DNA from 3 places in the Rahnella sp. ATs2 genome. Region 1 is predicted to be linked to each of the others. Evidence: predicted binding sites of a transcription regulator. Region 1 holds the regulator's gene; each other region holds the start of a gene.

Region 1 (8,311 bases):
TGACGCCGAGCGGCACGCCAATCACCGCGGCAAAAGCGAAAGACACCAGCGTGCGGTAAAGGGTTGCGCCGATGTCGGTGCGCATGGAAGCATCGAAAAATGACTGGAACATGTAGCCAATTGTCTCGACGGGCGAGGGCAGAAGCACCGGATTCAGCCATTTTGCGCTGACGGCCAGTTGCCAGAATAAAAACAGCAGCACCGGGCCGACCAGCGGCAGTAACCTTGAAGACCAGCGTGAAGTCATCCTGTTTCTCCTTATCCTTTATAAATCAGCGAAGCGACATCCACCGGTTTGCTGAAGATTTTTCTTTCCGTAAAGACGTCATAAAATTTCTGGAACCATTGCAGGTTGTCGCCTTTTAAATCGGGATACATCACAAAGCCCGGCAGCGGCACCTCTTTCACCAGCGCCGGTTCTATGCTGGTGTAACCGGCGACGTTTTCGCGAGCCTTGTCAGGATGCGCCGCAATGAATTCCACCGCTTTCTGATAAGCGGCAATAAACTTTTTGGTTTCTTCCGGTTTGCTGGCGATAAAGCTGGAGTTCAGCGCCGCTGCGCCGCCGAACCAGGGCGCGTCTGCATTGCCGAGCACATATTTAGAAATCACGCCGGTTTCCAGTGTGCGGGAAAGGTTTTTCATCCGCCCGACGGTGCCGGTCGGTTCGAGCGTATACACGCCGTCAATTTGCCCGGCGGCCAGCGCAGGCGCGTGCTGCCCGACCGGCAGTTCGATCACTGAAGGATTAGTGAAACCATTTTTCTCCAGAATGATCTTCGCCATCGTCACGTTCTGGATCCCCGGGCCACAGGCGATCTTCTTACCTTTCAGGTCGCTGATCGCTTTCGCTGTGCTGTTCAGCGGCACCAGAAATTCATCCAGAACCAGCTGGTGATTGGACGGATTCGAGCAGATGATTTTGAACAAATCCGGTGCAGTGATCGCCCCCAGACCCAGCGCACCCGTGGCCGTGCCGTTAGCGCACCCGTGGATCCTGCCGGTGATCATCCCCTCGACAATTTGCTGTGCGCTGGCGAATTTAATGCCTTTCACATTCAGTCCGGCTTCTTTAAAAAAGCCCTGTTCCAGCGCCACATATAACGGTAAACCGCCGACAATCGGCCAGTAACCAATGCGGATTTCATCGTCATCAGCCGCAAAGACCGAGGTCGGGATCATACCGCCAAGCGTGGAGACGCCGCCGGTGATGGCGAGCCATTTCATCAGCTGGCGGCGTTTTTTATCGACTTCAGGTTTGATGTTATTCATAGGCGGTTCCCTTAACGGTTATGCAGGCGCTGCAACTTGTACTGCAACTTGTATACATAACGTTAAGCACAGGGCGTGCCAGTTTATCGGCAGGAGGGAATAAGCGGGAATTCAGCGGGTTGGGAACAATGAACGCACTGCGCTGGTGCGAATTTTGCGCAGTTGCTCACAATCAGGATCCATTGCGGAGCAGATGGCTAGCAATTCACCAGTCAGGTGCTCCGCAGGGTAATCAGTCAGACTTTAAACTCATTGCTCAGGCGGCTTACGCCCAGACCGTTCACCTTAGTCACTTTGATTTGCACCGGAATACGGTCTTTCATCGCTTCCACATGGCTGATCACGCCGATGGTTTTACCCGAGGCATTCAGGCTGTCGAGCGCGTCCAGGGCGGTGTCCAGCGTATCGGCGTCGAGTGTGCCGAAACCTTCGTCGAGGAACAGCGAGTCGATGCGGGTTTTATCACTGACCAGATCAGACAGCGCCAGCGCCAGTGCCAGACTGACCAGGAAGCTTTCGCCGCCGGATAAGGTGCGGGTATCGCGCACGGCGTCCGCCTGCCAGGTATCGACCACCTGCAATTCCAGCGCATCGCTGGTTTTGCGCTGCAACAAATACCGCCCGTGCAGTTTTTCGAGCTGAAGATTCGCCAGATACACCAGATGGTCGAGCGTCAGTCCCTGCGCGAATTTACGGAATTTCGCGCCGTCGCTGGAGCCAATCATCTGATTCAGATAACCCCAGTCATCGCAGGTCAGCTGCGCTTGCGCAATCTGAGCTATCAGCGCCTGTTGTCCGCTGTGGCGTAATTTGTCACTTTCCAGCTGATTTTTCACTTCGCCCAGACGTTGCTGTAAAGCTTTCAGCTGTTGCGCCATTTCCGCCTGTTGCGCTGTCAGAACATCAAGATCGCTTTCTGTTTCACTCAGATGAGCCGGGCGGGCAAGACGATGTTTTTCGAGCTGCTGACCGGCATCCGCCAGTAACGCCTGCGCCTGCGCCAGTTGTTGTTGCAGATTTTCTTTGCGTTGCTGAAGTTGCTGACGGAGTGCGTCATCCAGCAGCGCCAGTTTCACCGCGGCTTCATCGGCAAATCCGCTGGCACTCAGCGCCTGTTGCCACGCCTGTTCCGCCTGCGTCAGTTGTTCTGTGGTCTGCAACTGTTGCTGTTGCGTGCTCGCCAGTTGCCCGGCCAGCTGATCGCGCTGTTCCTGCGCTTTTTGCAATGCGGTTTGCGCGTCACTGACCGCTTTTTCTGCCGCCTGTTGTTGCTGATGTAAGTGCTCGCGAACCTGTGCCACCTGGCGGTCGCCGAACAGTTCAAGGCGTTGAGCCGTCAGTTCTGAAAGGTTTTTTTCGCCTTCTGCAAACAACTTTTGCAGCCGTTCGACGTCTTGCTGAGATTTCGCCTGCGTCTCTTCCAGCCGGGTAATGCGTTCGGTCAGCAATGCGCTTTGCTGCTGCACTTTCTGCTGCGCGTTCAGTGCGTCGTTCCGGGCATCTTTAGCCTGTTGCAGCGCCCGTGCCAGCTGTTCGTGCTGGCTAATCAGCGCCTGCGATTGTTGTTCTTCTTCATCGCGGGCGGTCAGCCATTGAGTGATGTCGGCGGTGTCATGTAGCGAAAACGTCAGATTCAGCGGTGCGCTGAGCTGTTGCCAGTTTGCGGTATGTGCATTCAGTTGCTGCTGGTCTTGCTCCAGCTGGATTTGCAGCCGCGTTTGCTGTTCTTTCAGACTTTTAATTTTTGTTGCCAGTTCGATACCGCTGGCTTTTGCTGCATCGAACTCCAGTTGCATTTTCTCGACGCGCTGTGCCGTTTCAGAAGGTTTGACCTCCTGATAATGTTCAATCGCCGGATGCGATGTGGAACCGCACAACGGGCAGGCTTTGCCGCTTTGCAGATTCGCACGTTCGGCTTCGAGGCTGACGATCAGCATTTCCTGTTTATGCAGTACTTTAACGTCGTTGAGATGCTCCAGCTGTTTCTGACATTGCAGGCGGATGGCCCCCAGTCGCTGCTCTTCTTCAGCCAGTTGCGTTTGATACTGTACGAAATCTTTTTGCTGTTGCTGCACGCGCTGATTAAGCTGTGGGAAAATTTGCGCGAGCGAATACAGCTGCTGGCGCACCGGACGCAGCTGCGTGAGTTCGGATTGTCGTTTATGCAATGCTGCCAGCGGGTGCTGTTTTTCCAGCTCAGTCAGACGCTGTTGCGCAGTGTTGAGTGCATCGGTCAGCGCGGTCTGGCGGGTCTGATGCTGGCGGCTTTCTTCGTCCAGCTTCTGCCGTTCGGTAGTCATTTGTAACAGCGTCGCGTTATGCTCACTGACAAGTTTTTGTACGTCAGTGACCGACTGCTGTGTTTCAGTCAGTGATTTACGCAAGCGGGTGATTTCGCCATCCATCGGCAGGATTTTTTCTTCGATCAGCGTCTGCATCTGACGCTGTTCTTCCGCCTGTTTCTGACGTGACGTTTGTGCCTGCTCTACCGCCAGATTCAGCGGCGTCATTTGCGCGATTTGCTGTTCCTGCTGCTGCGTCAGGTGCGCCAGTTGCTGCTGAAGACGTTGCGATTCATCCTGACAACGCTGGCGATCGTTGAGCAACGGACGCAGTTTTTCTGCCGGTTCGCTGCGCGCCAGTTGCTGTAACTGCGGCGCGGCGGCCAGATTCTCCTGCTCTGCGGCGGTCAGTTGTTGCTGAGACTGCTGCTGTTTTTGCTGCACCTGCTGCCACTGTTGCAGCCAGTTCAGATCCTGCTGGCGCTGCTGCGCCTGCTGACTGAGCGTGATTTCCTGCGCGTTCAGTTCAGCAAGTTGTGCTTCGAGCGTCTGGTGCTGTTCTTCGCTGAGCAGTTCGATACCCGCCATGCGCTGATGCAAACCGTCGAGCGTAATCCGCGCTTCTTTATGTTGCTCAAACACGCGCTCAGACAGCAGACCATAAATTTCGGTGCCGGTCAGTTCTTCCAGCAGTTCGGCGCGGTCATTGGCATCGGCATTCAGGAATGCGGCAAATTGCCCCTGAGACAGCATCATGGATTTGGTGAAACGACCGAAATCCAGCCCGGTCAGTGTGGCGATGGCATCGAGTTTATCGCGCACTTTATCGGCCAGAATTTTGCCGTCGGCCAGTAATGCCAGCTCCACTTTCGGTGCCTGCAGATTGCCGTCCGGCGAGTTTTTGGCGCGGCGCTGACTCCAGAACGCGCGATAACCAACGCCTTTGACTTCAAACTCCACTTCGGCCAGCGATTCGGCGGTGTGGCGGGTCATCAGCTCGTTCTGGCTTGGCGTGATGTTCAGACGTGGCGTCTGGTGATAGAGCGCCAGACAGATGGCATCGAGCAGGGTGGTTTTCCCCGCGCCGGTCGGGCCGGTGATGGCGAACAATCCGTTGCTGGCAAAAGGCTCAGCCGTGAAATCAATTTTCCATTCGCCTTCCAGCGAGTTCAGGTTTTTTAAACGCAGGCTGAGAATTTTCATTGTGCGCTGTCCTCCGCATTCTGACCGCTGGTGACCTGTTCAACAACCTGCGCAAACAGCGTGCGCATCCGCGCCTGGCGCGGTTCGTCAGGATCCGGTTCCAGTGCCAGCCGTCTTTCAAAGACGTCACTGACACTCAGTTCGCTGAGTGTCTCTTTCTCCTGTTGCTCAATGCTGTTGATACGCTGTTCTTTACTGCGGCGTAAAAGCACCACTTCTACCGGCAGATCTTCCGTCAGCGCCTGAATGCGGCGCTGAATATCACTGAGATAATCTTGCGTGGCGACTTCAATATCCAGCCAGACTGGCTTTTGCGCATCGCCGCCTTCGAACTGCGCCAGTTGTTTTTCGATTTCTGCCAGCGAGCCTTTGATTATCTGCATCGGCTGGAAAACGGGAATTTCCAGCGTGTCGATGGCGTTGAGCGTCGCGCCGTCCAAATCGAGTAAGTACACACTTTTGGCTTTACTCAGTTCGTCAAAACTCAGTGCAATCGGCGAACCGCTGTAACGGATATGTTCGGTTTTGGCGACGCACTGTGCGCGGTGGATATGACCAAGTGCCACGTAATCGACCGGCGGAAACGCCTGCGCCGGGAAGGCATCGAGTGTGCCGATATAGATGTCGCGCACGGAATCGGAGGTGCTGACGCCAACCGTGGTCAGATGGCCGGTAGCAATGATCGGTAGCGAAACGCCGAGTTCGTCGCGTTTGGTCTGCGCGGCCTGCCACAACGCGTCATAATGCGCGGCGATGGCTTCCTGTAATGCCAGCTGTTTGTCGCTGCCGGATTGTCCCGCCTGACTGGCGAGCAAATCCCGCGGACGTAAAAACGGAATAGCGCAAAGTACCGCGCCCGGTTTTCCGTCACGCTGGTTGAGCACTAAAATCTGTTCAGAGAGGTTTTCGCCGACGGTCGCAATCACCCGCGTATTCAGGCAGGAAAGCAGCTCACGTGATTCATTTAATGTCGCGACAGAATCGTGATTTCCGGCCAGTACAATCAGCTGACAGCCGGTTTGTTGCAACTCGACGACGAAGCGGTTGTAAAGCTCGCGGGCATAGCTGGGCGGCGAACCGGTATCGAATATATCGCCTGCCACAATCACGGCATCTACCTGATGTTGCTGCACCTGACCGGTCAGCCAGCGCAAAAATGCCTGATGTTCGGCGGCGCGGCTTTTGGTGAAAAAGTACTGGCCGAGGTGCCAGTCTGACGTGTGGATCAGGCGCATGAGACTCCCGTATGGATCCTGGATGACGACAATGGGGCAAAGTATAAACGTCGGCGGGGGACGCTGTCCCCGATAAATCGGACCAATTTCAGCGAGATGGCAGCTGAATAGAAGAAATGTATCTGTCATATTTGACTGTAATGAACCATCCTTTCTATTCATAAATCTGTCACAAAACTGACGCATAATGGCGCCCGCAATCAAATAAAAGATCGCTAACCTATTGGCAGGACCTACGATGGCAAGACGTATATTGGTGGTTGAAGACGAAGCTCCAATCCGTGAAATGGTGTGTTTTGTACTGGAACAGAATGGCTATCAGGCAGTAGAAGCTGAAGATTTTGATTCAGCCGTTGGCCAGCTGGTAGAACCTTACCCTGAACTTATCCTGCTCGACTGGATGTTACCCGGCGGTTCCGGTATTCAGTTTATCAAACATCTCAAACGTGAAGCACTGACCCGCGAAATTCCGGTGATGATGCTGACCGCCCGCGGTGAAGAAGAAGACAGGGTGCGCGGCCTGGAAGTCGGTGCCGATGATTACATCACCAAACCGTTTTCTCCAAAAGAACTGGTTGCACGTATTAAAGCCGTGATGCGCCGCATCTCGCCAATGGCGGTGGAAGAAGTGATCGACATGCAGGGTTTAAGCCTGGATCCGTCGTCTCACCGTGTGATGGCCAACGAGCAGGCGCTCGATATGGGGCCGACCGAATTTAAATTATTGCACTTCTTTATGACCCACTCCGAACGTGTTTACAGCCGCGAACAGTTGCTCAATAACGTCTGGGGCACTAACGTTTATGTGGAAGATCGCACGGTAGACGTGCATATTCGTCGTTTACGTAAAGCGCTGGAAACCAGTGGACATGACAGAATGATCCAGACTGTTCGTGGAACCGGATACCGTTTTTCAACGCGTTATTGAGTCCCCACAGCGGAGAATCTGTGTGCTAGAACGTTTGTCATGGAAACGATTGGCCGGTGAATTCTTTCTCTTTTGCCTGCCCGCGTTAATCCTCGGTATCTTCGTCGGCCATTTCGGCTGGCTCCTCTTTGCGTCGCTGCTGGCGGCGCTGGGCTGGAATTATTACAACCAGCTCAAACTCTCTCACTGGCTGTGGCTTGACCGCAGCATAACCCCGCCGAATGGCCGCTGGAGCTGGGAGCCTCTGTTTTACGGGCTGAACCAGATGCAGATGCGTAACCGCCGTCGCCGTCGTGAATTAGGTCAGCTCATCAAACGTTTCCGCAGCGGTGCCGAATCATTACCCGATGCGGTGGTATTGACGACGGAAGAGGGCAATATTTTCTGGTGTAACGGACTGGCGCAAGATTTGCTCGGTTTCCGCTGGCCGGAGGATAACGGACAACACATCTTTAACCTGCTGCGTTATCCCGAGTTTCGTACCTGGATCCAGACCCGTGATTTCAGCCGTGCCCTGAATTTGCAACTCAATAACGAGCATTACGTCGAGTTTCGCGTGATGCCTTATTCCGAAGGGCAACTGCTGATGGTGGCGCGTGATGTTACGCAGATGCGTCAGCTCGAAGGTGCGCGTCGTAACTTCTTCGCTAACGTTAGTCATGAACTGAGAACCCCGCTGACTGTATTGCAGGGATATCTGGAAATGATGGAAGACGCCAAACTGGAAGAGCCGTTTCGTACCAAAGCGCTGGACACCATGCAGGAACAGACGCGGCGCATGGACGGGCTGGTCAAGCAACTGCTGACATTGTCAAAAATCGAAGCGTCAGCAAATATCGATATGCAGGAGAAAGTCGATATTCCGGTGATGCTCGGCATGCTGGAGCGCGAAGTGCAATCTTTAAGCGGTGGCCGTCACGAAGTGGTGTTCCGTGTAAACGAGAAACTGAAGGTCTTTGGCAATGAAGATCAGTTACGCAGCGCGGTGTCGAATCTGGTGTACAACGCCGTCAACCACACCCCGGCGGGGACGCGGATAGAAGTCAGCTGGCAACAAACGCCGCATGGCGCGCAGTTCCAGATCAGTGATAACGGGCCGGGCATTGCGCCGCAACACCTGCCGCGTCTGACTGAACGTTTCTACCGGGTTGATAAAGCGCGTTCGCGCCAGACGGGGGGCAGCGGTCTGGGGCTGGCCATCGTCAAACACGCCCTGAGTCATCACAACGCCAAACTTGAAGTGATGAGTGAAGTCGGCGTTGGTACCCGCTTTATATTTACACTGGCACCGAAACTGATTGTTCCTCAGGAACAGGCCAGCCAAAGCGATGTGAAGGGATAAAAAAGTAGCCACAGCCCACGCTGTGGCTACTTTTAGCAGATGATCTGTA
Region 2 (8,311 bases), on a different contig from region 1:
ACCGTTATGAGCAGATGGGCACTTATCTGCAAGATGAAATGAGCTGGAACAAGTGGTATCTGACCCTGTCAGGCCGTTACGACACGCTGAAAACGTCCAGCCGCAGCTACGAAAGCATTTACGGCACGCAGAGTAACAGCGAACGTAAAGATGAACACTTCAGCAGCCGCGCTTCCCTGCTGTACGCCTTCGACAGCGGGATTTCTCCGTACGTCAGCTACAGTCAGGCGATGACCCCATCTGCCCTGCCGGGTGCTGATGGCACCCTGCTGAAACCGATGCAGAGCGAACAATACGAAGCCGGTATCAAATACCAGCCGGTCGGCACGTCCGATATGTACAGCGCGGCGTTGTATGATCTGACGCAAAAAGACGTGGGTAACCGCGTGGTGGTCGGCAGCTATTACGAGCCGGCAGGGAAAATCCGTTCACAGGGTCTGGAGCTGGAAGCCAAGAAGCAGGTTACCGAACGCTTCAACGTGATGGCCGGTTATACCTATAACAAAGTGCGTATCCGTGATGCCGCCGAAAACAACGGCAACACGCCGTATGTGACGCCAAAACAAATGGCGTCCATCTGGGGTCAGTACAACACGCCGATTGGTGTGGATATGGGTGCGGGCGTGCGCTACATCGGCACACAATGGGCGGATAACGAAAACACCCGTCACATGCCTTCCGCCACGCTGGTTGATGCGTCCCTGCGTATGAATCTGGTGCAGTTTAATCCGCAGCTGAAAGGCGCGTATGTGCAGCTGAATGCCAACAACCTGTTCGACAAGAAATATGTCGCGGCCTGTTACGGCACCAGCTATTGCTACTGGGGTCAGGAACGTACTGTGGTTGCTACAGTAGGTTATGATTTCTGATAGATTTTTTCAGCTCCTCCCCCTGCGAAGGGGGAGGCTGGGAGGGGGTTTTAAGGGCTAACACCTTGTTTAAGAAAACCTTAACTTTTTGATTTAGAACTTAATACCCCACCCCAACCCTCCCCATCGCAGGGGAGGGAGCGATTCTGAGAGTTTATTCTTCCGGCAAATTCAGCCGCGCTTTCACCGTCTTCCGCGCATTTTCCAGCAACGCATCCGAAGCTTCACGATCCGGTTCGCAACGTGCCAGCGACAAGCTGCCCATCAGTTCTGCACTGACAGAAATCGCCGTGGTTTTTGGATCACCAACGCCCATCTCTGTCAGCTGACGTAAAATCATCCCGCGGATCCGTTCGATTCCCCGCGCAAACTCCGCCTGGCAAGCTGCCGGCATACGGGGTGTTTCCGAGGCCAGCGCTGAAACCGGGCAGCCCTGCGCACGGTTATCACGGTGCCATGGCGACAGATAGAAATCGATATACCCCGCCAGTTGCTGCTGTGCGGTCAGCCCCTGATTATCTTTATCCCAGCGCGCCATCACCTGATTAAACATCTGTGCGATAGCTGCTTCGATCAGGGCATCTTTCGAGGCAAAGTGCGCATAGAACCCGCCGTGCGTCAGCCCGGCTTTACTCATCACGCCAGCCACGCTGACCTGCAACGGCCCTTTGGCGCGGATAGCTTTCGCCGCTTCTTTCACAATCCGCTCGCGGATTTTAGGTTTATGTTCACTTTCATAGCGCATAGTCAGGCTCTGATCATCAGAAAATTGCCGTCATAGTTTACCTGACCGCATCGGTTAACGAAACGCGGGCATCCACCGATAATCCCGGACGCAGCGCCGCTAAATCCGGCTGACCGGCATCGAGACGAATACGCACCGGCACCCGTTGAACAATTTTGGTGAAGTTACCGGTGCCCGGCTCAAACGGCAGCAGCGCAAATGTCGAACCGGAACCTGGCGCGAGGCTGTCGACTTCACCGCGAAACGTCACACCCGGCAGCGCATCGACATGGACATCCGCCCGTTGTCCCGGTTGCATTCTGCCGGTCTGCGTCTCTTTGAAATTGGCCGTCACATAAATCCCCTGCTCCGGCACCAGCGTCATCAGCCGCTGACCGGGCGTGACATAATCGCCCACCTGCACCTGACGATTTCCCGCCACGCCATCCACGGCTGCAAAAATCGTGGTGTGATTGAGATCCTGTTGCGCCAGATCTTCCGCCGCCTGCGCTTTCACGACTGCCGCATTCGCCAGCGCCAGCGCGGCTTCAATTTCAGCGCGTTTTGCATGTGTGACTGCCGCCTGATTTTGCGCCACATCCAGCATGGCAGCGGCGTGTGCCGAGGTCTGTTCAGCGGTCACGGCGGTGGTTTTATAGCGGTCGGCATCATTACGTGACGTCGCGCCGCTGACCGCCAGCGACTGATAACGCTGCTGTTCGGCTTCGGCATGCTGCTGCTCGGCACGGGAGGAACGGATTGCCGTGCGTGCCGCGTCAATCTGAGTCAGTGCAAGCTGTTCCTGCGCCTGCTGGCTGAGTAACGCCGCCTGCTGTTGGGCGACCTGCGCCCGCGCATCTTCGAGATCGCCGCGTGCCGCATTCAGGCGTGCTGTAAATTCCTCGCTGTCGATCAGGACCAGTTTATCCCCTGCATGAACCTGCTGGTTGTGCCGCACCAGTACCTTTGCCACAAACCCCTTCACTTTTGGCGCGACGGTGGTCGCATCAGCCGTCAGATAGGCATCGTCGGTTGATTCCGATGCAGGCGCGGCCAGCAACCAGGCAGCACCGCCAAGGGCAACAGCCAGTGCAATGCCGCTGACCACAAAGATCCGCTTTGAACGTTTACCGGATTTTTTTGCCGGAACCGCGATCCCTTCACCTGCTGTGGTTTCACTCATTTTTATTCTCACTCATTGCATGATGGTCATCATATTAATATGATACTCATCATACAAACAAGCTCCGGGAACTCACAAAAATGTCTGCCCCCCTGACGCCATCCGCAACGCTCTCGCCTGCGGATTATCCGACCTCACGCAAGTTTCTGATTTTCAGTATTATGGCGTTCGGCATGTTCCTGGCACTGATCGACATTCAGATCGTCGCCGCCTCGTTAAACGATGTGCAGGCCGGGCTGTCTGCCGGACCCGATGAAATCAGCTGGGTACAAACGTCCTACCTGATCGCCGAACTGGTGATGATCCCTTTCTCAGCGTTTCTGACGCAGGCCCTTTCCACCCGCTGGCTGTTCAGTGCCTCTGCCGCCTTGTTCACGCTCAGCAGTATCGGTTGCGGATTGTCGTGGAATATTGAATCGATGATCTTCTTCCGCGCTTTGCAGGGCTTTACCGGCGGCGCGATGGTACCGACTGTTTTCGCCACCGGTTTTGCCATGTTTCAGGGTAAACAGCAGGCACTGATCCCGGCGATCCTTGGCATGGTCAGCGTGCTGGCGCCGACGCTCGGGCCGACGGTCGGCGGCGTGGTCACGCAGTTACTCGACTGGCGGTGGATTTTCTTCATCAACATCCTGCCCGGCATTCTGGTGGCGACCGGTGCGGTACTGTTCATTCATGTTGATAAGGCTGATTATTCGATGCTTAAACGCATTGACTGGGTGCATTTATTGTCGATGGCGATAGCCCTTGGCTGTCTGGAATACGTGCTGGAAGAAGGTCCGCGCAAGAACTGGTTCAGCGATCCACAGATCCAGATATCAGCCTGGTTCTCGCTGGTGGCTTTTGTCCTGTTCCTCGAACGCTCCTTTTATTCCAAAAACCCGATCGTGCGCCTGACGCCTTTTCGCGACCCAACGTTCACCTTCGCCTGTCTGTTCAATCTGGTGGTCGGATTCGGGCTGTATGCCTCTACCTATCTGACGCCGGTGTTCCTTGGCCGCATCCGCGATTTCAACAGCCTGGAAATCGGGACGACGGTGTTTGTGGTCGGCGTCGGGCAGTTTTTCAGCACGATTATTGCCGCCAGATTAATCAACCGCGTTGACCGCCGGTTGCTGATCGCCGTGGGATTATCCGGTTTCGCACTGAGTCTGTGGCTGACCACGGCTGTCACCACATTCTGGGGATCGGAACAGTTTTTCTGGCCGCAGGTCGTGCGGGGATTATTTATCATGTTGTGTATCGTACCGAGCGTGAACATGGCGCTGACCGCGTTTCAGGGGCCGGAACTGCGTTATGCGTCCGGGTTGTTTAACCTGATGCGCAATCTGGGTGGCGCGATTGGTATTGCTACCGTGAATACCTGGTTGCAGGACTGGACACGGGTACATGTTGCGCGTTTCGGTGAAAGTCTCGGACAATATAGCGACAGCGCGCAGGAAGTGATTGGCTCGCTGGCGCAAAGGATCGGTCATCTCACGCCCGACACCGCGCAGGCCTTACTGATGGCGAAAGGTTTGTTCGGTTCCAAAGTGGCCGCGCAGTCTCTTACCCTGGCCTTTAACGATATTTTTCAGGTGATGGCCTGGATGTTCCTGGCGGCCCTGATCATGGTGCCGTTTTGCCGTAAATGAGCAGACGAATGTAAATAAATGTGGAGCCTGCATCAAAAAATGCGTTTAGCTGAGGGAACTTTTCTAACATGGTGAGAAAGCTTTGGCCTGTTTGAAATAAATCCTTATAATTAGCGGCCCTGAAATGCGATTCGTTACACATACTGAGTCCCTTTCAAGTGCTATGTGCAAGTACACTATCTTTCCGGCCGGTTTAGACTGCGTCGGGGGGAATTAACATCCTGACAACAACTGCCAGTGTGGCATTAACGACCAACGAAAATATGAAAATGAGCATTCGCGCAATCCTTACCCTGGTTTTGGCAGTTGCTGCATATAGCCAGGCGTCTTTTGCTGTGGTCTACCCTCTTCCGGCCAATAACGGTCGTCTGGTCGGTGAAAACATCACAGTCACTGTTCCTCAGGGCAGCAGCCTGCCACTGGAACATTTCGCAGCGCAATACCAGATGGGTTTGAGCAACATGCTCGAAGCCAACCCTGGCGTTGACCCGTTCCTGCCAACTCCTGGCACCGTGCTGACCATTCCTCAGCAACTGATCCTGCCGGATACTCCGCACGATGGCATCGTGATCAACAGTGCTGAAATGCGTTTGTATTACTACCCGAAAGGCACCAACACCGTAGTAGTTCTGCCAATCGGTATCGGTGAGCTGGGCAAAGACACCCCGATGAACTGGGTAACGACCGTTCAGCGTAAAAAAGCCGGCCCGACCTGGACGCCAACCGCGAAAATGCATGAAGAATATGCTGCACGTGGCGAATTCCTGCCAGCCGTCTTCCCTGCTGGTCCGGACAACCCGATGGGCCTGTACGCGCTGTACGTGGGTCGTCTGTATGCCGTTCACGGCACCAACGCCAACTTCGGTATTGGTCTGCGCGTGAGCCACGGTTGTGTGCGTCTGCGTGATGCTGACATCAAATGGTTGTACGACAACGTGCCGCAAGGTACTCGCGTTCAGTTCATCAACGAACCGGTGAAAGCCACCATTGAGCCAGACGGCAAACGTTACATTGAGATCCACAACCCGCTGTCCTCTAACCAGGAAGAGTTTGATTCCCAGCAACCGCTGCCAATCACTCTGACCGGCAGCGCAAGCAGCGTTGCGATGGATCCTGCGGTTAACCAGACTGTGGTTCAGCGCGCGATCGAGATGCGTTCCGGTATGCCGGTTCAGGTCAACTGATAGCGTCTTTGATGTCTTTGTGAAAAAGCTCCGATCTTCGGGGCTTTTTTTTTGCATAGTGCCGATGCAAAGGGCGGCTGCTCAGTTGCACTGAAAGCTGTGCCGAGAAAGTTTCGGTTTCTCAGTTGCGGTGATCACACGGCCTCTCGCGCCGAAACCGACCAGAGGGGAAAGGCTTTTCCCCTCTGAACTCCCCTCGCTTTTTTCAACACGCGCTTCGCTCGCTGGCTATATTTCAGATAGCACGGCGACAGGCTGGAAATCTTGCCGCTTTGCGGTGCCTTCATTTCGGGATTGCAGCCTATGGTCTGCAACCTCTCATTCAGCAAGCTTTCTGAATCGCCCGCACGATCTTAAATTCAAAGACAGACTGTTTTTCATCTTTTAGAAAAGTTGATTGGCGTGATCAAAAATGGCACCGAATGAACGGTTCGAGACCAGAGGCTCGACACCTGAAATTCGGGGATCGCGAAGCGATGACATTTTGCGCCACTCATGATTGCGTCAGAACATGTCCGTCATACCCGCGACAGCGCGCAGTTAAAAAAGCGCGGAGTCCAGAGGCCCGCGCGTTACCGGGTCTCTGGTCGGTGTGGGCCGATGCCCACGACCTTGACCTTAAGGCCAGTTTGGGTGGCAACCCAAGGTATTGACCTTGAAGTTGAAGTTGAAGTTAACCCCCAGTCTCACCACCAACCCGGTGCCTGTCATTAAACCGTCACAACTCTCCCTTAACCTTCCGGTAACAAAAAATATCTATATGTGTTTTTTTATTTCCGACGGTTTATAAAAAGGAGTTTTGACAATGCAACAATCTGTATCTCTGATCGCCCGTGCAGTGACTGCCGCCCTGCTGCTTTCCGCCTCTGCCGCCTCCCTCGCCGCTGAAACTGACACGCTGACTGACCGCGCCGCGAAAGGCGTGCTGACAGAACCGGGTGGCGCACGCCGCCTGAGCGGTGATCAGACCGCCGCGCTGAAAGCATCGCTGTCCGACAAAACGGTGAAAAACGTCATTTTGCTGATTGGCGACGGCATGGGTGATTCTGAAATTACTTCTGCGCGTAACTATGCCGAAGGTGCAGGCGGCTATTTCAAAGGCATCGATGCCCTGCCGCTGACTGGTCAGTACACACATTATTCTCTGGACAAGAAAACGCAGAAGCCGAGTTATGTGACTGACTCCGCCGCTTCCGCCACTGCCTGGACAACCGGCGTCAAAAGCTATAACGGTGCGATTGGCGTGGATGTAAACGGTAAAGATCACCAGACCATTCTCGAAATTGCCAAAGCGGCGGGTAAAGCCACCGGCAACGTTTCTACCGCTGAATTGCAGGATGCCACACCGGCAGCGCAAATCGCCCATGTCACCTCGCGCAAATGCTACGGCCCAGAAGAAACAGCAGAGAAATGCGCCAGCAACGCCCTGGAAAACGGCGGACGCGGTTCCATCACTGAACAATTGTTGCAGGCTCGTGCGGATGTCACGCTGGGCGGCGGCAGAAAGTCATTCAGTCAGCTGGCGAAAGCCGGTGAGTTCCAGGGGAAATCACTGAAAGACCAGGCGCTGGCGCAGGGTTATGTCTGGGTAGAGAACGCTGAACAACTGAGCGCAATCACGCAGGCAGACCAGAAGAAACCGGTGCTGGGCTTGTTTTCCGAAGGCAACATGCCGGTACGCTGGCAGGGGCCGAAAGCCACTTATCACGGCAATATCGACAAACCTGCCGTGACCTGTGAAGCCAATCCGCAACGCACGGCAGATATCCCGACGCTGGCGGCGATGACAGAAAAAGCCATCGACCTGCTGAAAACCAATCAGAACGGTTTCTTCCTGCAAGTTGAAGGCGCATCAATTGATAAGCAGGATCACGCCGCCAACCCATGCGGACAGTTTGGTGAAACGGTCGATCTGGATGAGGCCGTACAGAAAGCGCTGGAATTCGCCCGTCAGGACGGCAACACACTGGTTATCGTCACCGCCGACCACGCGCATTCCAGCCAAATAATCGAAACCGACGCCAAAGCACCGGGCCTGACGCAGACGCTGACCACCAAAGACGGCGCGCCGATGACCATCAGCTACGGCAACTCCGAAGATGATTCGCAGGGACATACCGGGACTCAACTGCGCATAGCCGCGTTCGGGCCGCATGCGGGGAATGTGGTCGGTCTGACAGATCAGACAGATTTGTTCTATACGATGCGGGATGCCATGGCGATCAAGTAATGCAGGATAGCCGCTGCATTTGGGCGGCTTTTCAAAAGCCTAAAATTCTAAAACCTTGGGTTGTTATCCAAACGGGCCTTAAGGTCAACACCTTGGGTTGCCGCCCAAACTGGCCTTAGGGTCAAGGTCGTGGGCTCGCCGCCCACACTGGCCCAAAGGTCAACACCTTGGGTTGCCACCCAAACTGGCCTCAAGAGGCGCCTATCGCCGCGCCTCTTAAGGATCTCCGGCTCTTTTACTGCGCGCTCCGCTCGCTGGCTATGTTTCAGGTATCGCACCGACAGGCTGGAAATCTTGCCGCTGCGCGGTTCCTTCTCTCGGTCCTGGAGCCTCTGGTCTCCAGGCCGCTCCGTTCAGCAAGATTTCTGAATCGCCCGCACGATCTTAAATTCAAAAACGGAATGGATTTATCTTTTAGATGAGTTGATTGGCGTGCTCAAAATTCAGCTGAACGGAGCGGCTTCGAGACCAGAGGCTCGAAGACCGA
Region 3 (8,311 bases), on a different contig from region 1:
TCTTGCTGCAACCTGATAAGCCGAACGGGAGTGATTGATAACATGAATATCTATGGCCGCCGGGCGAAATCGCCGCCCCCCATTGATTTCCCCATAACTTGACCGCATGTTAGAAGTTACGTCATCTTTAAGACGACCCGAATTCACGGCGTGGTGCGCCACAGACGCATCAGCCCCAAACGCTATTACGAAGGACTGGCCCTATGACTGAACAGCAAAACGCGTCGAATCCGCTCTTAAAACCGTTCGCCTTACCACCTTTCTCTGCGATCAAGCCTGAACATATTGTCCCTGCGATGAAATCCGCTATCGAAGAAAGCCGCCAGACGATTGAACGCGTCGTCGCGCAGGGTGCGCCTTATACGTGGGAAAATCTGTGTCAGCCGCTGGCCGAAAGTGACGATCGCCTGAGCCGTATCTGGTCGCCGATCGGGCATCTTAATGCAGTGAAAAACAGCCCGGAACTGCGAGAAGCTTACGAGCAATGCCTGCCCATTCTGTCTGAATTCAGCACCTGGACCGGGCAGCATGCCGGTTTGTATCAGGCATACCGCGATTTAAAAGACAGCGAACATTTCAGCACGCTTTCTCTGGCGCAGAAAAAAGCCATTGATAACGCGCTGCGCGATTTCGAGTTATCCGGCATTGGTTTGCCGATGGAAAAACAAAAACGCTATGGCGAAATTTCCGCGCGTCTGTCTGAGCTGGGTTCGACCTACAGCAACAACGTGCTCGATGCCACTATGGGCTGGAGCAAACTCATCACGGATGAGAATGACCTGAAAGGCCTGCCGGAAAGCGCACTGGCCGCGGCGAAGGCGCTGGCGGAATCGAAAGAGCAGGAAGGCTGGTTGTTAACGCTGGATATTCCAAGCTATCTGCCGGTGATCACGTACTGCGAAAACCGTGAACTGCGCGAAGAAATGTACCGTGCGTTCGCGACCCGGGCTTCCGATCAGGGCCCGAATGCCGGTAAGTGGGACAACAGCGAAGTGATGGCTGAAGAACTGGCGCTGCGTCACGAACTGGCTCAGCTGTTAGGTTTTGATTCCTTCGCGGATATGTCGCTCGCCACCAAAATGGCCGAAAGCCCGAAACAGGTGATCGACTTCCTGAGCGGTCTGGCAACACGTGCGCGTCCGCAGGGCGAGCAGGAACTGGCGCAGCTGCGAGCTTTCGCCAAAGAACATTTCGGCGTGGATGAAATGGAAGCCTGGGATTTGCCGTTCTACGGTGAAAAACAGAAACAGCATCTGTTCTCTATCAACGACGAGCAGTTACGCCCGTACTTCCCTGAACAGCGTGCGCTGGAAGGGCTGTTCGAAGTGGTGAAACGCATTTACGGCATCACCGCCAAAGAACGTAAAGACGTAGAAACCTGGCACAAAGACGTGCGTTTCTTCGATCTGTTCGATGAAACCGGCGACTTGCGCGGCAGTTTCTATCTCGACCTGTATGCCCGCGAGCACAAACGCGGTGGCGCATGGATGAATGACTGCGTCGGCAGCATGCGTAAAGCGGACGGCGAACTGCAAAAACCGGTCGCGTATCTGACCTGTAACTTTAACGGTCCGGTGGGCAACAAACCGGCGCTGTTCACGCACAATGAAGTCACCACGCTGTTCCATGAGTTCGGTCACGGCCTGCATCATATGCTGACCCGCATCGACACCCCGGGAGTGGCCGGTATTTCCGGTGTGCCGTGGGATGCTGTCGAGCTGCCAAGTCAGTTTATGGAAAACTGGTGCTGGGAGCCGGACGCACTGGCGTTTATCTCTGGTCATTTCGAAACCGGCGAACCGTTGCCGAAAGAGATGCTGGATAAAATGCTGGCGGCGAAGAACTATCAGGCGGCGCTGTTTATCCTGCGTCAGCTGGAGTTCGGTCTGTTTGATTTCCGTATGCATGCGGAATATGACCCGGCCAAAGGCGCGCAAATCCTGCAAACGCTGGCAGAAATCAAGAAACAGGTTGCCGTGGTGCCGTCACCGTCATGGGGACGCTTCCCGCACGCCTTCAGCCACATCTTTGCAGGCGGTTATGCGGCGGGTTATTACAGCTATCTGTGGGCGGAAGTGCTGTCGGCCGATGCCTATTCCCGCTTTGAAGAAGAAGGAATTTTCAACCGCGAAACCGGTCAGTCGTTCCTGGATAATATTCTGTCGCGCGGCGGTTCCGAAGAGCCAATGGAGCTGTTCAAACGCTTCCGCGGGCGTGAGCCGCAGCTGGATGCTATGCTGCGCCACTACGGAATCAAAGGATAACCTCTGCCTGTGAGTGTGTGTTTACTGTGTGAAGAAGGCGCCGATGAAGGCGCCTTATCTGTTCTGGCGCAGCGCTGGAATCTGACGTCTGACCCGGATGCCGTGATGGCGCTGGTGCTGACGCCTGAGCGTCTGGAATTACGCAAACGCGACGAGCCCAAACTCGGCGCGATTTTTGTCGATTTCGTCGGCGGCACGATGGCGCATCGTCGCAAATTCGGTGGCGGACGTGGCGAAGCGGTAGCGAAAGCCGTCGGTATCAAAGGCAGTTATCTGCCGGATGTGGTCGATGCGACCGCAGGACTGGGCCGCGATGCGTTTGTGCTGGCCTCTCTGGGCTGCAAAGTACGGATGCTGGAGCGCAATCCGGTCGTCGCGGCATTACTCGATGACGGGCTGGCGCGTGGCTATCGTGATGCAGAAATCGGCCCGTGGTTGCGTGAGCGCATGACGCTGCTGCATGCTTCAAGTCTGACGGCGCTTTCTGAGCTTTCACCAAAGCCGGAAGTGGTGTATCTCGACCCGATGTATCCGCACAAACAGAAAAGTGCGCTGGTGAAGAAAGAGATGCGGGTGTTTCAGGGTTTAGTCGGCCCGGATGAAGATGCCGACGGCCTGCTGGAACCGGCGCGCCGCTTAGCGACTAAACGTATCGTGGTAAAACGCCCGGACTATGCCCCGCCAATGGCTGATATCGCAGCACAGGCTGCAGTTGTGACCAAGAGTCACCGGTTTGATATTTATACGCCGTTATAGAAAGCCGTTGTTGTCACGCTTCCCTAAAATCTCATAAAAAAATGCCCGCCGGTTTTCACCTGCGGGCATTTTTATGTCAGCGTTAACGCAATAATACGTCTTACGCTTCTTCTTCCTCATCGCGCAAAGGCACGATCAGCATGTCGATGTGAACGGTGTTGATCAGCTGACGCGCGGACGACATCAGTTTGCTCCAGAAATCCTGGTGATGGCCGCACAGCACTAAATCCACGCCATATTTATTGATGGCATCCACCAGCACCTGCGCTAAATCACCGCTGCCGCTCAGGGTTTCTGAAATCGGGTAACCGGCGTTTTGCGACAGTTCGTTCAGCGCGTGGTGCGTCTCTTCGGAAATGCGTTTCTGCATGTCGCCCAGATTGACGTCGATAAGACCGGTGTACAGGTCTGAATAGTTCACATCAACGTGGATCAGGGACACCTTGGCGTTATACGGACGCGCCATGGAAACCGCTTTCTCAACTAAAACTTTGCTCTCAGGTGAGAGGTCAACAGCAATCAATATGTGTTTGTAAGCCATAAGAAAACTCCTTCCATAAGTCGGTTAATAGCAATATCAGCATCATGCGAATGTCATGACTTCAGTATAGCGCCAAAATGGTCAGAGAAATCAAGCATACAGATCCCATTTCCAAATCCGGGCATCTATAGATAGAAATAATATGAACAGTTCGGGATTCGTTTCCTACACTCAATAATGCAGGCTTCTCCTGCTTTGGCAATCTTCTGTGGTACGAAAAGAGGGCGGGCGCAGTTTGCCCGGGGGTGTGAAATTGCGGAAAGGCAGGGCGAAACGTCGGGTATGCGCCGCTATTTTACCGGTGCATTGCGCGGTGTCAGTTCGCCTTGAGGGGGAATCATGATCAGTCCCGTTGCGCTGTTTTGGGCTTTATGTTTTGTGTGTGTCGTGAATATGCTGCGCTATTATTCTTCTTTGCGCGCATTGCTGGTGGTACTGCGGGGGTGCGATCCGCTGCTGTATCAATACGTTGATGGCGGGGGATTCTTCACGTCGCACGGCCAGCCGAGCAAACAAATAAGACTGGTGCGTTACATTTATGCTCAGCGCTATGTTGAACATCACGATCCTGAGTTTATCCGCCGTTGTGAACGGGTCCGCGGTCAGTTTATGCTGACAACTGCACTGGTCGGATTAATTTTAATCAGTATGTTAGCGATGCTGATCTGGTACTAGCATACCCTTCGTACTTGAAGCTGCAGCGGCGTTAGCGGCTCTCGTTCACCCGAATCACTGACCTGTGTCAGCTCATCGGGATTCTCTCGCTTGCTGCCTTGCTGCAACTCCAATTACTTTGGTTATGAATTAGGGAGGATGTGTGAAAAAGGAAAAAAAAAGGCGACCGCTGCTGAGCAGGGTCGCCTTTTTAATGCCGTTCAGAAAGCTATCAGATCAGCTTCAGCGCAAGCCAGTACAGCACGCCGGAAAGGACAATCGACACTGGCAGGGTTAAGATCCACGCCATTGCAATGTTCTTCACGGTCTTCGACTGCACACCGCCGCCATCCACAATCATGGTCCCTGCAACCGCAGAAGACAGCACGTGTGTGGTGGAAACCGGCATACCCGTATAGCTGGCAACGCCGATAGAAACGGCCGCGGTCAGCTGTGCAGACAAGCCTTGTGCGTACGTCATGCCTTTCTTACCAATCTTCTCACCGATGGTGGTCGCCACGCGTTTCCAGCCAATCATGGTACCCAGTGCCAGCGCCAGAGCGACAGCAATGATGATCCAGATTGGTGCGTATTCAACGGTTTGCAGAATGTCTGTTTTCAGCTCGCCGAGGAAGCGTTTATCCGCAGGAGAGGTTTCCGGCAGCTTGGCCACTTTATCCGCAGTATCAGAAACACACATCAGCAGACGGCGCATATGGCTGCGTTCTTCCGGTGCCAGGTCGCTGTAAGACTGAAGATTGGTCAGCAGTGTTTGCGCGCGGCCGATAGCGTCAAGTGCGTGGCTGCTGTCGCAGTGGAACACTTTAGGCTCATCAGTCGGTGCGATATTGACGTCCGGTGCAGGCACCATTGGCGTCTGTGCAACCACGTGCGGCACGGCATCAACATGTTGCTGATAATACTGGCCGAGGTGAGTCACGGCGTCGCGGGTACGGGTAATGTCGTAACCGGTCGCGTTCATATTCACCACAAAACCCGCTGGCGCCACGCCAATCAGCACCAGCATGATCAGACCGATACCCTTCTGACCATCGTTAGCGCCGTGAGAGAAACTCACGCCGATAGCCGACAGAATCAGACCGGTACGCGTCCAGAATGGCGGCTTTTTCTTGCCGTCTTTCTTCTCACGTTCCGCCGGTGTCAGGTGGATACGGGCATGTTTCTTATTGCCACTCCAGTAACGGCGCAGCAGGAAAATCATGGTACCCGCGATAATCATCCCGACCAGCGGAGAGATAATCAGCGAAGCAAAAATACCAATCATTTTAGGGATGTTTAACGCATCGACCACGGAAGTGTGAGTCATTAATGCATTGGTCAGCCCTACGCCAATGATGGCGCCGATAAGGGTATGGGAACTGGACGCCGGCAAACCAAAATACCAGGTGCCGAGATTCCAGATGATCGCCGCCAGTAACATAGAGAACACCATGGCAAGGCCATGTGCGGAACCTACATTGAGCAGCAGATCGGTTGGGAGTAAATGGACGATGGCATAGGCCACGCTCAAACCACCGAGCAGGACGCCAAAGAAGTTAAATACCCCTGCCATCACGACCGCTAATTGCGAACGCATTGCCCGGGTATAGATGACGGTTGCTACTGCGTTGGCCGTATCATGGAAGCCGTTAATCGCTTCGTAGAACAGAACAAACAGTAACGCGAGAATCAATAACGAACCGGTATGAATATCCAACCCGGCAAATAGATGCAGCATAATTGTTACGCCAGTTAGTGGTCATGAACGCCGCGCATTATCTGCGAGAACAGGGTGAGGGGAAAAGGAAAATATGACATTTTTTTGACTAAAAACAGTTCAAAAATCACGTTTGTTTCAATTAAATTTTTATTTATCAAAATCTTATTCCTCCTTTGCCAGCTGAAACATTTCCTTACGACGTTCAGAAAGCAAGCTGTCTGACTGGTTTAAGACGCGTCTGTCCCTTACAATTCGCGCCACTCAGGGGGCAGCACGCCCGCTCAGAAGGGGAAACCCTATCTAAAACGTAGTCGAATATTCATAAAGAGAGGCCGAAAGTGGAACAGGTTGATGTGGTCGTCATTGGTGCAGGTGCTGCAGGTATGTTCTGTGCGGCACAGGCCGGACAGGGTGGCTGCCGGGTTCTGCTGCTGGATAATGGCAAAAAAACCGGACGTAAAATCCTGATGTCGGGTGGCGGACGCTGCAACTTCACGAACCTTTACGCCGAGCCGGCGGCTTATCTTTCTGAAAATCCGCATTTCTGTAAATCTGCACTGGCGCGTTACACCCAGTGGGATTTCATCGATATGGTCAACCGTTACAATATCGCCTGGCATGAGAAAACCCTCGGCCAGCTTTTCTGTAATGACTCCGCGCAGCAGATTGTGGCGATGCTCGATAAAGAGTGCGAAACGGGTAACGTTGATGTGCGTCTGAGAAGTGAAATCACCGACGTTCAGAAAACGGAAGAAGGCTTTGTTATCAACGTGAATGGCTCAGCTGTGAGTACTCACTCACTTGTTGTTGCCAGCGGTGGGCTTTCGATGCCGGGACTCGGCGCTTCGCCTTTTGGTTACCGTCTGGCGGAACAGTTTGGCCTGAAAGTGTTGCCTACCCGCGCCGGTCTGGTGCCGTTTACCCTGCACAAACCGCTGCTTGAACATTTACAGGCGCTTTCTGGCGTTTCTGTTCCTGCGGTGCTGACCGCCGAAGACGGTACGGTGTTCCGGGAAAGCATTCTGTTTACTCACCGTGGTCTTTCAGGTCCGGCTGTTTTACAACTTTCAAGCTACTGGCAGCCTGGTGAGTTTGTAAGTGTTAACTTACTTCCTGATGTCGATCTGGCGGCGTTTCTGAATACGCAGCGTCAGGAACATCCTAATCAGAGCCTGAAGAATACGCTGGCGATGCAACTGCCGAAGCGTCTGGTGGAATGTTTGCAAACGCTGGGACAGCTTCCGGATGTGACGCTCAAACAGCTGAACGTGCCGCAACAGGCCGCACTGGTGGAACAGCTGCAAAACTGGCAGGTGCAGCCGAATGGCACCGAAGGTTACCGCACGGCAGAAGTGACACTCGGCGGTGTCGATACCAAAGAGTTGTCTTCTAAAACGATGGCGGCGGCGAAAGTCCCCGGTTTGTATTTCATCGGCGAAGTGGTGGATGTGACCGGCTGGCTCGGCGGGTATAACTTCCAGTGGGCCTGGAGTTCGGCGTGGGCGTGTGCGCAAGATTTGGTGGCGCGGTCGTTCGCCGTGAATCAGCCCTAAATGGATATCTGAGCAGTCGGAGAGGTTTCCCAGCTGCTCATCATTTTTTCGTCTTATTAAAAGTATTTGTTAACGCCAAAATCAATTTTCTCATGCATTGCCACAAACGCAATCAGCCTGTTCGGAATGATGATTTCAATTCCACCCTCATCATCATGAGGCCCCTGATAACAAAATCCCAGCCTCCCCAGCGCGGGAATTAAGGGGCTGTTTAGTTTAATGACAGATGTTTTCATGTCCTCTGGCAGGGCATCTATAATCATTCTGGCTTTAGCAAAACCGGTAATACTTGAGTTCTCCAGTTCCGGTCCTTTACATATAAGCACTTTCATATCATGGATAAGCGTGACCGTATGCCCGTAGGGATGCTGGTAATCAACACGATATCCCGCCGCCACATTTTTAGTTTTGGCCACGTAAAATCCGGCCCAGTCGGCCTCCCTCGGAAAGGATGAGTGCAGCGTACGCATATGATCAAGCTGCTGGTATGCAGCAACTTTAAAACCGATGTGACCTTTTCTGAGAATGCTTCTTTCAATAGTAATCATATTATTCTTCTAATAAATTATGTGGGTTGGAATTCACCTTATCGGAAGTGAATAGCTGATTTTATTATGGTAACTGATATATAATATCAAAGCTGTGTTCCTAAAATTCATTTAGTTAAATTACAATTGTGTTTAGGAAACTTAATTATGGGTTATTCATCGGATTTTGTGATATACAATTCACGTGTTGCATCATTTTCCTTGAGTTGAATGCAAATAATACCTCATTATTTATTTTCTAATTCTTCAGCAATTGGATAATCCATTCCAGTCTC

What was found. Region 1 encodes PhoB, which activates phosphate uptake and scavenging genes when phosphate is short. Its sites were predicted from a motif close to CTGTCATAAAACTGNCNNAT; they were not measured.
Region 2: phoA (alkaline phosphatase) is a predicted target of PhoB. The motif match lies at 6,299-6,318, and genes of this name have one in related genera.
Region 3: pitA (inorganic phosphate transporter PitA) is a predicted target of PhoB. The motif match lies at 6,025-6,044, and genes of this name have one in related genera.

The regions. Positions count from the first base shown of each region.
Region 1 is NZ_JBLYPL010000009.1:193,286-201,596, reverse strand. Features, by position in the region: gene ACJY2G_RS11935 (ABC transporter permease) at 1-247, opposite strand, end outside; gene ACJY2G_RS11930 (ABC transporter substrate-binding protein) at 259-1,272, opposite strand; gene sbcC (exonuclease subunit SbcC) at 1,509-4,757, opposite strand; gene sbcD (exonuclease subunit SbcD) at 4,754-5,992, opposite strand; gene phoB (phosphate response regulator transcription factor PhoB) at 6,231-6,920, shown strand; gene phoR (phosphate regulon sensor histidine kinase PhoR) at 6,943-8,262, shown strand; gene ACJY2G_RS11905 (helix-turn-helix domain-containing protein) at 8,295-8,311, opposite strand, start outside.
Region 2 is NZ_JBLYPL010000032.1:20,125-28,435, reverse strand. Features, by position in the region: gene ACJY2G_RS23755 (TonB-dependent siderophore receptor) at 1-869, shown strand, start outside; gene ACJY2G_RS23750 (TetR/AcrR family transcriptional regulator) at 1,024-1,614, opposite strand; gene ACJY2G_RS23745 (HlyD family secretion protein) at 1,652-2,776, opposite strand; gene ACJY2G_RS23740 (DHA2 family efflux MFS transporter permease subunit) at 2,857-4,410, shown strand; gene ACJY2G_RS23735 (L,D-transpeptidase family protein) at 4,674-5,594, shown strand; gene phoA (alkaline phosphatase) at 6,400-7,824, shown strand.
Region 3 is NZ_JBLYPL010000028.1:44,502-52,812, forward strand. Features, by position in the region: gene prlC (oligopeptidase A) at 204-2,264, shown strand; gene rsmJ (16S rRNA (guanine(1516)-N(2))-methyltransferase RsmJ) at 2,274-3,020, shown strand; gene uspA (universal stress protein UspA) at 3,121-3,561, opposite strand; gene uspB (universal stress protein UspB) at 3,901-4,236, shown strand; gene pitA (inorganic phosphate transporter PitA) at 4,448-5,953, opposite strand; gene ACJY2G_RS22830 (NAD(P)/FAD-dependent oxidoreductase) at 6,274-7,488, shown strand; gene ACJY2G_RS22835 (hypothetical protein) at 7,545-8,036, opposite strand; gene ACJY2G_RS22840 (LysR family transcriptional regulator) at 8,275-8,311, opposite strand, start outside.